DNA from 2 places in the Bradyrhizobium sp. CB1717 genome. Region 2 is predicted to be linked to the other one. Evidence: predicted binding sites of a transcription regulator. Region 2 holds the regulator's gene; the other holds the start of a gene.

Region 1 (4,414 bases), 670 kb from region 2:
GGCGACGAGTTCGCGCTGCTGTTGTGGAATCTCAATGAGACCGATGCCAAGGCGAAGGCCGCAACCTTCGAGCAGGCGATCGACGAATTGTCCTTCGACTTCCGCGGGCAGCAGGTGATGGCGGGCGCCTCCGCCGGAATCGCCTTGCTCGGTCCGCATTCCGATGCAGGCCGCGCCCTGGAGGAGGCCGATGCCGCCATGTATGTGCGCAAGGCGCGTCGCCGACACGAGCCGCGGATCAGGCTCATCAGCAGCTAGAGCATGATCCGGAAAAGTGTGAAGCGGTTTTCCGAAAAGATCATGCTCGAACAATAATTCCTTACAGCGTGGCGAGATCTTCCGGCACGTTGCCGAATTTGCGCAGCAGCGTCGCGTCGCCGAATTCGCCGGTCATGGGATCGCCGCTGCGACTGAAGGCGACCGCGCCGATATGGCCGGCACCGCGCGCCAGAATCTCGGCGCGCCGTAGCGCTGCCGATGAGGACTGACACTCCTCCGCCGCGCCTGCGACGGGGGATCCGTCGGCATCGATCAAAAAGGGCATTGCAACGTAATAGGTCACATCCGACATGGCGTTGCTCCAATGTTGAAAGTTAAGCGGCGCTGCTCTTGCTCCGCACCTTGCTGCGCGTGGTCTCGGGAATGCAGCCGGCGGAAATTGCCGCCTGCAATTCTTCGAGCTCCGCCTCCAGATATTCGTTGGCCATGATCAGCGCCTTGATGGTGCTGCGCAGATTGCCGTCGCACATCGCGATCGCTTGATCGCAGGCCTGTTCATAGTGGCTGTTGTCCAAAAGGGCGGGTGCCGGCATCTGCGTTGTCCTCGTGAGTTTTCCTTGGGCGTTTCCTGGGGGCGTCGGTCGCAGGAATGTTCCTATTTTGTTCTTTTTGAGTCAAGTGGATTCAGACGCGCGGGGAGGCGTCACGACAGTGCGGGACGCGATCAGGCGATGATGTCGGGCGTGATCTGGTCTTCGATGAACGCGATGCGGTCGCGCAACAACAGCTTGCGCTTCTTCAGCCGCTGTAACCGCAATAGGTCGGGGGCAGGCGATTGATGCAGTGCATCGATCGCGGCATCGAGATCTCGGTGTTCCTGCTGCAACCGGGTGAGCTCGGCTTCGAGCTCACGCTCGTCTTCATGGGTCATGTCTGCGGTGGCCGAAAACCGATAGGCGTGTGATCTGGGCTGTGGATGCCCTGTGGAAATTATCGTCCTTGCGCGGCGTGACCGCAAGCGATCTGCGACCATCGACCGCCGATCTCCCGCAACATATTTCTGCAAGTCGCTACGGCGCCGCGCAAGCGCATTGATATCATGGATTTTTTCCGCGCGGTTCCGTACTCACGCTTCATTACATATGTATTTTCAAAAATGACGGGGCGACGACGGATATCCATCGACAGAACGAATCGGTGATGTAGACTTCGCCGTCCGGATCGAATCCTGAGGTTCAACCCTACCGAGGAGGTTTCGAATGACAATTCAGGCACATCTTGTTGAATTGGAGCGGAAACACAAACTTCTCGAAAACGAATTGCACGAAGCTCTCGTGCACCTTTCAACAGACGACCTGCAAATTGTTGAGTTGAAGCGCCGGAAGTTGATGGTCAAGGACCAGATTGAGCGTCTGAAGCAAGGCGATACGCTCCACTAGTAACCCCCGTAACAGTGTTGAGTTGATCGCACCCTTTCAGGCAGGGATGAGAGCCTTTGCGCTCATCCCTGCTGCAAGGTGCGAGACCTCGCGCAATCATCGTTGCGCGTGGCCTAGATCTCTGCGAGCTCGGCAACGTGATCGGCGATCGCGAGCGAGGACGTCAGTCCCGGCGATTCGATGCCGAACAGATTGATCAGGCCTGCGACGCCATGATCGCGCGGCCCTTGCATCAAAAAATCCTGCGTGGCGACCGCCGGTGGCACGATCTTCGGACGGATGCCCGAATAGCTCGGCATCAACGCGCCGTCGGGCAGCGTCGGCCAGTACTTGCGGATCGCCGGATAGAAGCGCTCGGCGCGTGACGGGTCGACCTCGTAGTTGATCGTCTCGATCCACTCGACATCAGGACCGAAACGCGCCTGCCCTGCCATGTCCAGCGTCAAATGCACCCCCAGCCCACCGGGCTCGGGCACCGGATAGATCAGGCGCGAGAACGGCGCCCTGGCGCTGCAGCTGAAGTAGTTTCCCTTGGCGAGATAGGCCGGCGGAATCCGGTCCAGCGGCATACCCTCGATGTTGCGCGCGACCGTCGTCGCCGAGAGTCCCGCAGCGTTGACGAGGAGGCTGCATTGCAGCGTCATCGGCGCCTCGCCGCCGGCCTCGACTTCGATCACGCCAGCCGCCGCCTTGGCGCGGACCAGCGGGGTGTGAAACGCGAACGCCGCGCCGGCTTCCTCGGCCTCGCCGCGCAGCGAGAGCATGTAGGCGTGGCTGTCGATGATGCCGGTCGAGGGTGAGAGCAGCGCGGCGTCACAGGCCAGCGCAGGCTCCAGCGCGCGTGCGGCCTCGCCCGTGAGCAGCTGCATGTCGAGCACGCCATTGGCCTCGGCGTGCGCCTTGATCGATTGCAGCTTCTCGGTTTCCTTCGCGTTGGTCGCGACGATCAGCTTGCCGCAGTTCTTGTGGGGGATGCCGCGCTCGCCGCAGTAGCGGTAGAGCGCGTGCTTGCCGCTGACGCACATCCGCGCCATCCAGCTTCCGGCGCGGTAGTAGATGCCGGCATGGATGACCTCGCTGTTGCGCGAGGAGGTGATGGTGCCGATGGCCTCGGCTTCCTCGAGCACGATGACCTCGCGCCCGGCCTGCGCAAGCCGCCGGGCCACCGCAAGCCCGACGACGCCGGCTCCGATGACGATGCAGTCGACCTTATCCATGGTTGTGCAGGACGTCCGCTGGAAGCGCCGGTGGAATTGGACCTGAGAACGAAGGCTTGGGGCCGTTTTCCGTTAAGGAAGCATTTATCATGTCAGGGCAATTGCCGTATTTGGCGTCACATTTTTCTGTTGCACGTACAGGCGTTTACCCGATCCAAACCCGCGAGGCCAGACAATCCGACGTTGAAATCGCGGGTGGCTGATGGCTGAGAAGAACTGGCACGTGGGCAGCACGCTTCCGATTGCTGTGCAGGCCGTCGTGTGCCTGGCCAGCGCGGTCGCGCCTGCGCGCGCCTTTGCGCTCTCGGACGGACTCGCCCCGCCGAGCTACATCGGCCAGCTCGATCCCAACCTGATCTGGGAAGTCCTGATCGCGGGCATCGTCGTCTGTGCGTTCCTGGCCTCCGTCGCCTTGTGGGTCCATTCGGCGCTGCGCCGGACGAGGCGGCTGCAATTGCGGCGCAACGCCTTCGTCTCCTCCGCCATGAACAATCTCAACCAGGGCGTGGTGATGACCGATGCGCAGCGGCGCATCATCTTCTGCAACGACCGCTATCTCGATATTTACGGCCTGACCCGCTCGGACCTGTGGGCCGGCATGAACGGCTACGACATCCTCGAGCTCAGGCGCAAGCGGGGCGTCCTCGGCGGCATCTCGGACGACGAATTCTACGAGAAGGCGGCAAGCCCCAACGGCCTGATCACCGAGCTGCCCGACGGGCGGGCCATCCTGGTGAAATATTTCATCCTGCCGAACGGCGGATCGGTCGCAACTCATCTCGACGTCAGCGACCAGCGCAAGCTGTCGCGGCAGCTCGCCTCCACCAAGCAATTCCTGGAATCGGTGCTCGACCATGTGCCGGCCTGCGTGGCCGCCAAGAACATCGACGACGGTTGCTACATCTTCGCGAACAGCGCCTATGAGCGGTTCTGGGGACTGTCGCGGGACTACGCCGTCGGCAGGAATGCGCGGGAGCTGTTTGCGCCGGGCTCGGCAGCGAGCATCGAGGCGGCCGACCGGGCGGCGCTGGCGGCGCCGGATGGTCAATTCCGCAATGAATTCGACGTCGACCGCAGCGGCGAGCGGCGCATGGTGGCCTCGATCCGGATCGTGGTCCGCAACGAGAGCAACAAGCCGGAATTCCTGCTGCTGGTGTTCGAGGACATCACCGACCGCCGCTCGTTGTCGCAGGAGCTGGAGAGCACCAAGAAGTTCCTCGAGCTCGTCGTCGACAACATCCCGGTCGCGCTGATCGTGGAGCAGGTCAAGGACGGCCGCTATCTGCTCGCCAACCGCAGCGCCGAGACGATCCTCAACCGCCGGCGCGAGGAAGCCACGGGCCTGACCGCGTCCGACATCTTCAATCCCAAGGAAGCCAAGCTGATCATCGCCCGCGACGAGGCGGCGATCAAGAAGCGCGGGATGATCACCGAGGAGCATCCGATCTCCACCAAGGACGGCCTGCGGCTGTTCCTGACCCGCCGCGCCACCGTGCTCAGCGATGCCGGCGAGCCGCAATATCTGATCAAGACCCATGA
Region 2 (4,414 bases):
ACGTACGCCGCCCTCACCCTGGATCGGCTCGACCAGGATGCCGGCGGTCTGCGGACCGATCGCCTTCTTCACGGCTTCGATGTCACCGTGCGGGACCTGGTCGAAACCGTCCATCGGCGGACCGAACCCTTCGAGATATTTTGCAGATCCCGTCGCAGCCAGCGTCGCCAACGTGCGGCCATGGAAGGCGCCCTCGAAGGTGATGATGCGGTAGCGCTCCGGATGACCCTTGGAGAAGTGATGATGGCGGACCAGCTTGATCACGCCTTCCAGCGCCTCGGCGCCGGAATTGCAGAAGAACACGAAGTCCGCGAAGCTTTCCTGGCACAGACGTGCGGCGAGTTTCTCGCCGTCCGGGCTCTGGAACAGGTTCGACATGTGCCAGAGCTTGGTCGCCTGCTCCTGCAGCGCCTTGACCAGCGCGGGATGGGCGTGGCCAAGCGCGTTCACCGCGACGCCCGAGGTGAAATCGAGATAGCGCTCGCCATTGGTCGCGATCAGCCAGCAGCCTTCGCCGCGCTCGAAACCGAGGTCGGCCCTGGCGAAAACGGGGAGCAAATGCGGCGCGGCGCTGTTAGTCATGACGATCACTTGATGTTGCGGACGGCCTCAACGCGCTCACGCAGCGCACCATTGACCGGCCCGGAAAACGAAACGTGCCGCCTTTTAAGGGCGGCACGTGACACTATCTTATGCCGGGTAGAACGGGTGTCAATGCCGCCCGAAAGCCCCGCGAAACGCTGAATCCGTAGTCTTGCGGTGCCGGATTTGCGGGGTTTTTGCCACGGAACATGTGGAAGCGAGTCGGCTGACTCTTGCGCGTGAGTCACGCCATATTGTAGCGTTTGGCTTGTCAGATACGACATCTCGTGCAGCAGTTCTGATCCTCTAAGTCCTCATGTACCGGCGTAAACGTTCGGGCGTTCTGGTTACGCCCGGCGAGCCTTAAGGGATTCTGGCGGCACGGGTTTTTCGAGGCTTAGGCATTCGCCGCAAGGCGCCAGGACGGCAGCCGCACGGCGAGGGAAAGGGTGCAATGACGGTTTTGACCTGGTCCGACGATCGCGTCGAGCAGCTGAAAAAGCTCTGGGAGGCCGGATTGTCGGCCAGCCAGATCGCAGCCGAGCTCGGCAACGTGACCCGTAATGCCGTGATCGGCAAGGTGCACAGGCTCGGCCTGTCCGGCCGCGCCAAGAGCCCCTCATCGGCAGCTCCCCGGCCGCGCAAGGCGCGTCCGGCTCAGCACATGATGCGGGTCAGCCGCCCCATCGCACGCGGCAACACCGCGCTGGCACAGGCCTTCGAGGTCGAAGTCGAGGCGGAGCCTGTGACCTACGACAACGTGGTGCCGATGAGCCAGCGGCTGTCGCTGCTCGAATTGAACGAGGCGACCTGCCACTGGCCGGTCGGCGATCCCTCGAGCCCGGATTTCTTCTTTTGCGGCGGCAAGGCGCTGTCGGGCCTGCCCTACTGCGCCCAGCACTCGCGCGTGGCGTATCAGCCGGCGGCGGACCGCCGTCGCGCGCCGGCCAAGCCGGGCACGCGGTGAGCTTGTTCTGAGATCAAGAAGCAGCCGTCACACGATGACGGCTCAACACACTCCGCTGTCGTCCCGGCGAAGGCCGGGACCCATAACCACCGAATGCGGTTTGGCGAAGACTCTCTGTGACGCGGCTGCGCCGCGCAACTTGCACCGCGCTTCATCGATAGATCACGCGGTATGGGTCCCGGCCCCCGTGCGCAATTGCGCACTCGGCCGGGACGACACCCATGCTGCGGCAATAGCCCCCAAACCAGCTTACGTCTGCTCGGCCTTCGCAAAGCGATCGTCGAGCGCATAGCCGGCGCCGCGGACGGTGCGGATCGGGTCCTGCTCGCGACCGAGATTGAGCAGCTTGCGCAGGCGGCCGATATGGACGTCGACGGTGCGCTCGTCGATGTAGATGTCGCGGCCCCAGACGCTGTCGAGCAACTGCTCACGCGAGAACACGCGGCCGGGATGCTCCAGGAAGAACTCCAGCAGGCGATATTCGGTCGGGCCGAGATCGATCGGCCGGCCCGAGCGCGCGACGCGGCGCTTGTCGCGATCAAGCTCGATGTCGCCATAGGCGAGCACGGTGGCGAGCCGCTCAGGGCTCGCGCGCCGCAGGAGGCCCTTCACGCGCGCCAGCAGCTCCGGCACCGAGAACGGCTTGACGATGTAGTCGTCGGCGCCGGTCGCAAGCCCGCGCACCCGCTCGCTCTCCTCGCCGCGCGCGGTGAGCATGATGATGGGAAGCTGCTTGGTCTCGGGACGGGTCCGCAGCCGCCGGCACAGCTCGATGCCCGAGAGGCCCGGCAGCATCCAGTCGAGCACGATCAGGTCGGGGATGTGCTCCTTGAGGCGGGTGTCGGCATCGTCGCCGCGCATCACCGTCTCGACGTCATAGCCGTCGCCTTCGAGGTTGTAGCGGAGAAGCTCGGTGAGAGCTTCCTCGTCCTCAACCACCATAATGCGTGCGCCCATGGTGTCGTCGCTCCTTAAGTCTTCAGGTATTCGGGACCGTCGTGGCGAAGGTCGTCATGTCGCCCTTCGGCCGCTTGTCGGTGATGGCCTGGCCCTCGATCATGTAGAACACGGTCTCGGCGATGTTGGTGGCGTGATCGCCGATCCGCTCGATGTTCTTGGCGCAGAACATCAGATGGATGCAGAACGAGATGTTGCGCGGATCCTCCATCATGTAGGTGAGGAGCTCGCGGAACAGCGAGGTGCAGATGGCGTCGACTTCCTCGTCGCCCTTCCACACCGCCATCGCAGCCGGCAGATCGTGCGCGGCATAGGCGTCCAGCACCGACTTGACCTGCTGCTGCACGAGGTCGGTCATGTGCTCCAGGCCGCGGAACAGTTTGAGCGGATGGAAGTCGGCATCGAGCGCGGCGACGCGCTTTCCCATGTTCTTGGCGAGGTCGCCGATGCGCTCGAGATCGGTCGCAACGCGCATGGCGCCGACGATCTCGCGCAGATCCACCGCCATCGGCTGGCGGCGGGCGATGGTGAGCACGGCGCGCTCCTCGATCTTCTTCTGCAGCGCGTCGAGCTCGGCGTCGATGGTGACGACGCGCTGGCCGAGCGCGACGTCGCGGCGGATCAGCGCATCGACGGAATCGACGATCATGCGCTCGGCGATGCCGCCCATCTCGGCGACCAGGCGGGTGAGCTCCTGGAGGTCGGTGTCGAAAGCCTTTGCGGTATGTTCAGAACCCATGTCCCGTCTCCTCAGCCGAACCGGCCGGTGATGTAATCCTGCGTGCGCCGATCGGTCGGCGACGTGAAGATCTTGCTGGTGTCGTCGAACTCGATCAGCTCGCCGAGATACATGAAAGCGGTCTTGTCGGAGACGCGCGCCGCCTGCTGCATGTTGTGGGTGACGATCGCGATCGTGTAGTTCTCGGACAGTTCCTGGATCAGCTCCTCGACCTTGGCGGTCGAGATCGGATCGAGCGCCGAGCAGGGCTCGTCGAACAAAATCACTTCAGGCCGCACCGCGACGGTGCGGGCGATGCAGAGGCGCTGCTGCTGGCCGCCGGAGAGCGACAGGCCCGAGGCGTTGAGCTTGTCCTTGACCTCGTTCCACAGCGCGCCGCCGCGCAGCGCCTTCTCGACCCGGTCGTCCATCTCGGACTTCGAGATCTTCTCATAGAGGCGGATGCCGAAGGCGATGTTCTCGTAGATCGTCATCGGGAACGGCGTCGGCTTCTGGAACACCATGCCGACGCGGGCGCGCAGCAGGTTCAGGTCCAGCTTCGGGTCGAGGATGTTGGTCTGGTCGAGCATCAGCTGACCGGTGACGCGCTGGCCCGGATAGAGGTCGTACATCCGGTTGAAGATGCGCAGCAGGGTCGACTTGCCGCAGCCCGACGGGCCGATGAACGCCGTGACGCGGTTGCTGCCGAGCGTCAGGTTGATGTTCTTCAGCGCGTGGTGCTCGCCGTAATAGAAGTTGAGGTTGCGCACCGTCACCTTGGCGGGCGCTTCCGGCAACGGCTGCGAGGCCAGATGGGCGTTGGAACTCACGGATACGGAAAGATCGGTCATTTTGCAGTCCTCTCGGCGCCGAGGATGCGCGCGCCAATGTTCAGGGCAAGCACGGTGATCGTGATCAGCAGCGCGCCGCTCCAGGCGAGCTGCTTCCAGTAGGCGTAGGGGCTCTGCACGAAGTTGTTGATGGTAACCGGCAGGTTCGCCATCGTCTTGTTCAGGCCGAGGCTGAAGAACTGGTTCGACAGCGCGGTGAAGAGCAGCGGCGCGGTCTCGCCGGCGACGCGGGCGGTGGCGAGCAGCACGCCGGTGATGAGACCCGATCGGGCCGCACGATAGGCGATGCGCTTGATCACCAGCGAGCGCGGCAGGCCGAGCGCGGAGGCGGCCTCGCGC

What was found. The regulator PhoB, encoded in region 2, activates phosphate uptake and scavenging genes when phosphate is short. The targets are predictions, from matches to a motif close to TGTCATNNANCTGTCAT.
Region 1: a site for PhoB is predicted at 1,376-1,392, ahead of QA649_RS38385 (DUF465 domain-containing protein). Genes of this name have one in related genera too.

What each region holds. Positions count from the first base shown of each region.
Region 1 is NZ_CP121666.1:8,266,786-8,271,199, reverse strand. Features, by position in the region: gene QA649_RS38405 (GGDEF domain-containing protein) at 1-258, shown strand, start outside; gene QA649_RS38400 (hypothetical protein) at 320-571, opposite strand; gene QA649_RS38395 (hypothetical protein) at 594-812, opposite strand; gene QA649_RS38390 (DUF465 domain-containing protein) at 944-1,150, opposite strand; gene QA649_RS38385 (DUF465 domain-containing protein) at 1,479-1,658, shown strand; gene QA649_RS38380 (NAD(P)/FAD-dependent oxidoreductase) at 1,772-2,875, opposite strand; gene QA649_RS38375 (EAL domain-containing protein) at 3,078-4,414, shown strand, end outside.
Region 2 is NZ_CP121666.1:8,935,642-8,940,055, forward strand. Features, by position in the region: gene QA649_RS41585 (aspartate aminotransferase family protein) at 1-582, opposite strand, end outside; gene QA649_RS41590 (GcrA family cell cycle regulator) at 1,037-1,549, shown strand; gene phoB (phosphate regulon transcriptional regulator PhoB) at 1,799-2,506, opposite strand; gene phoU (phosphate signaling complex protein PhoU) at 2,529-3,245, opposite strand; gene pstB (phosphate ABC transporter ATP-binding protein PstB) at 3,257-4,075, opposite strand; gene pstA (phosphate ABC transporter permease PstA) at 4,072-4,414, opposite strand, start outside.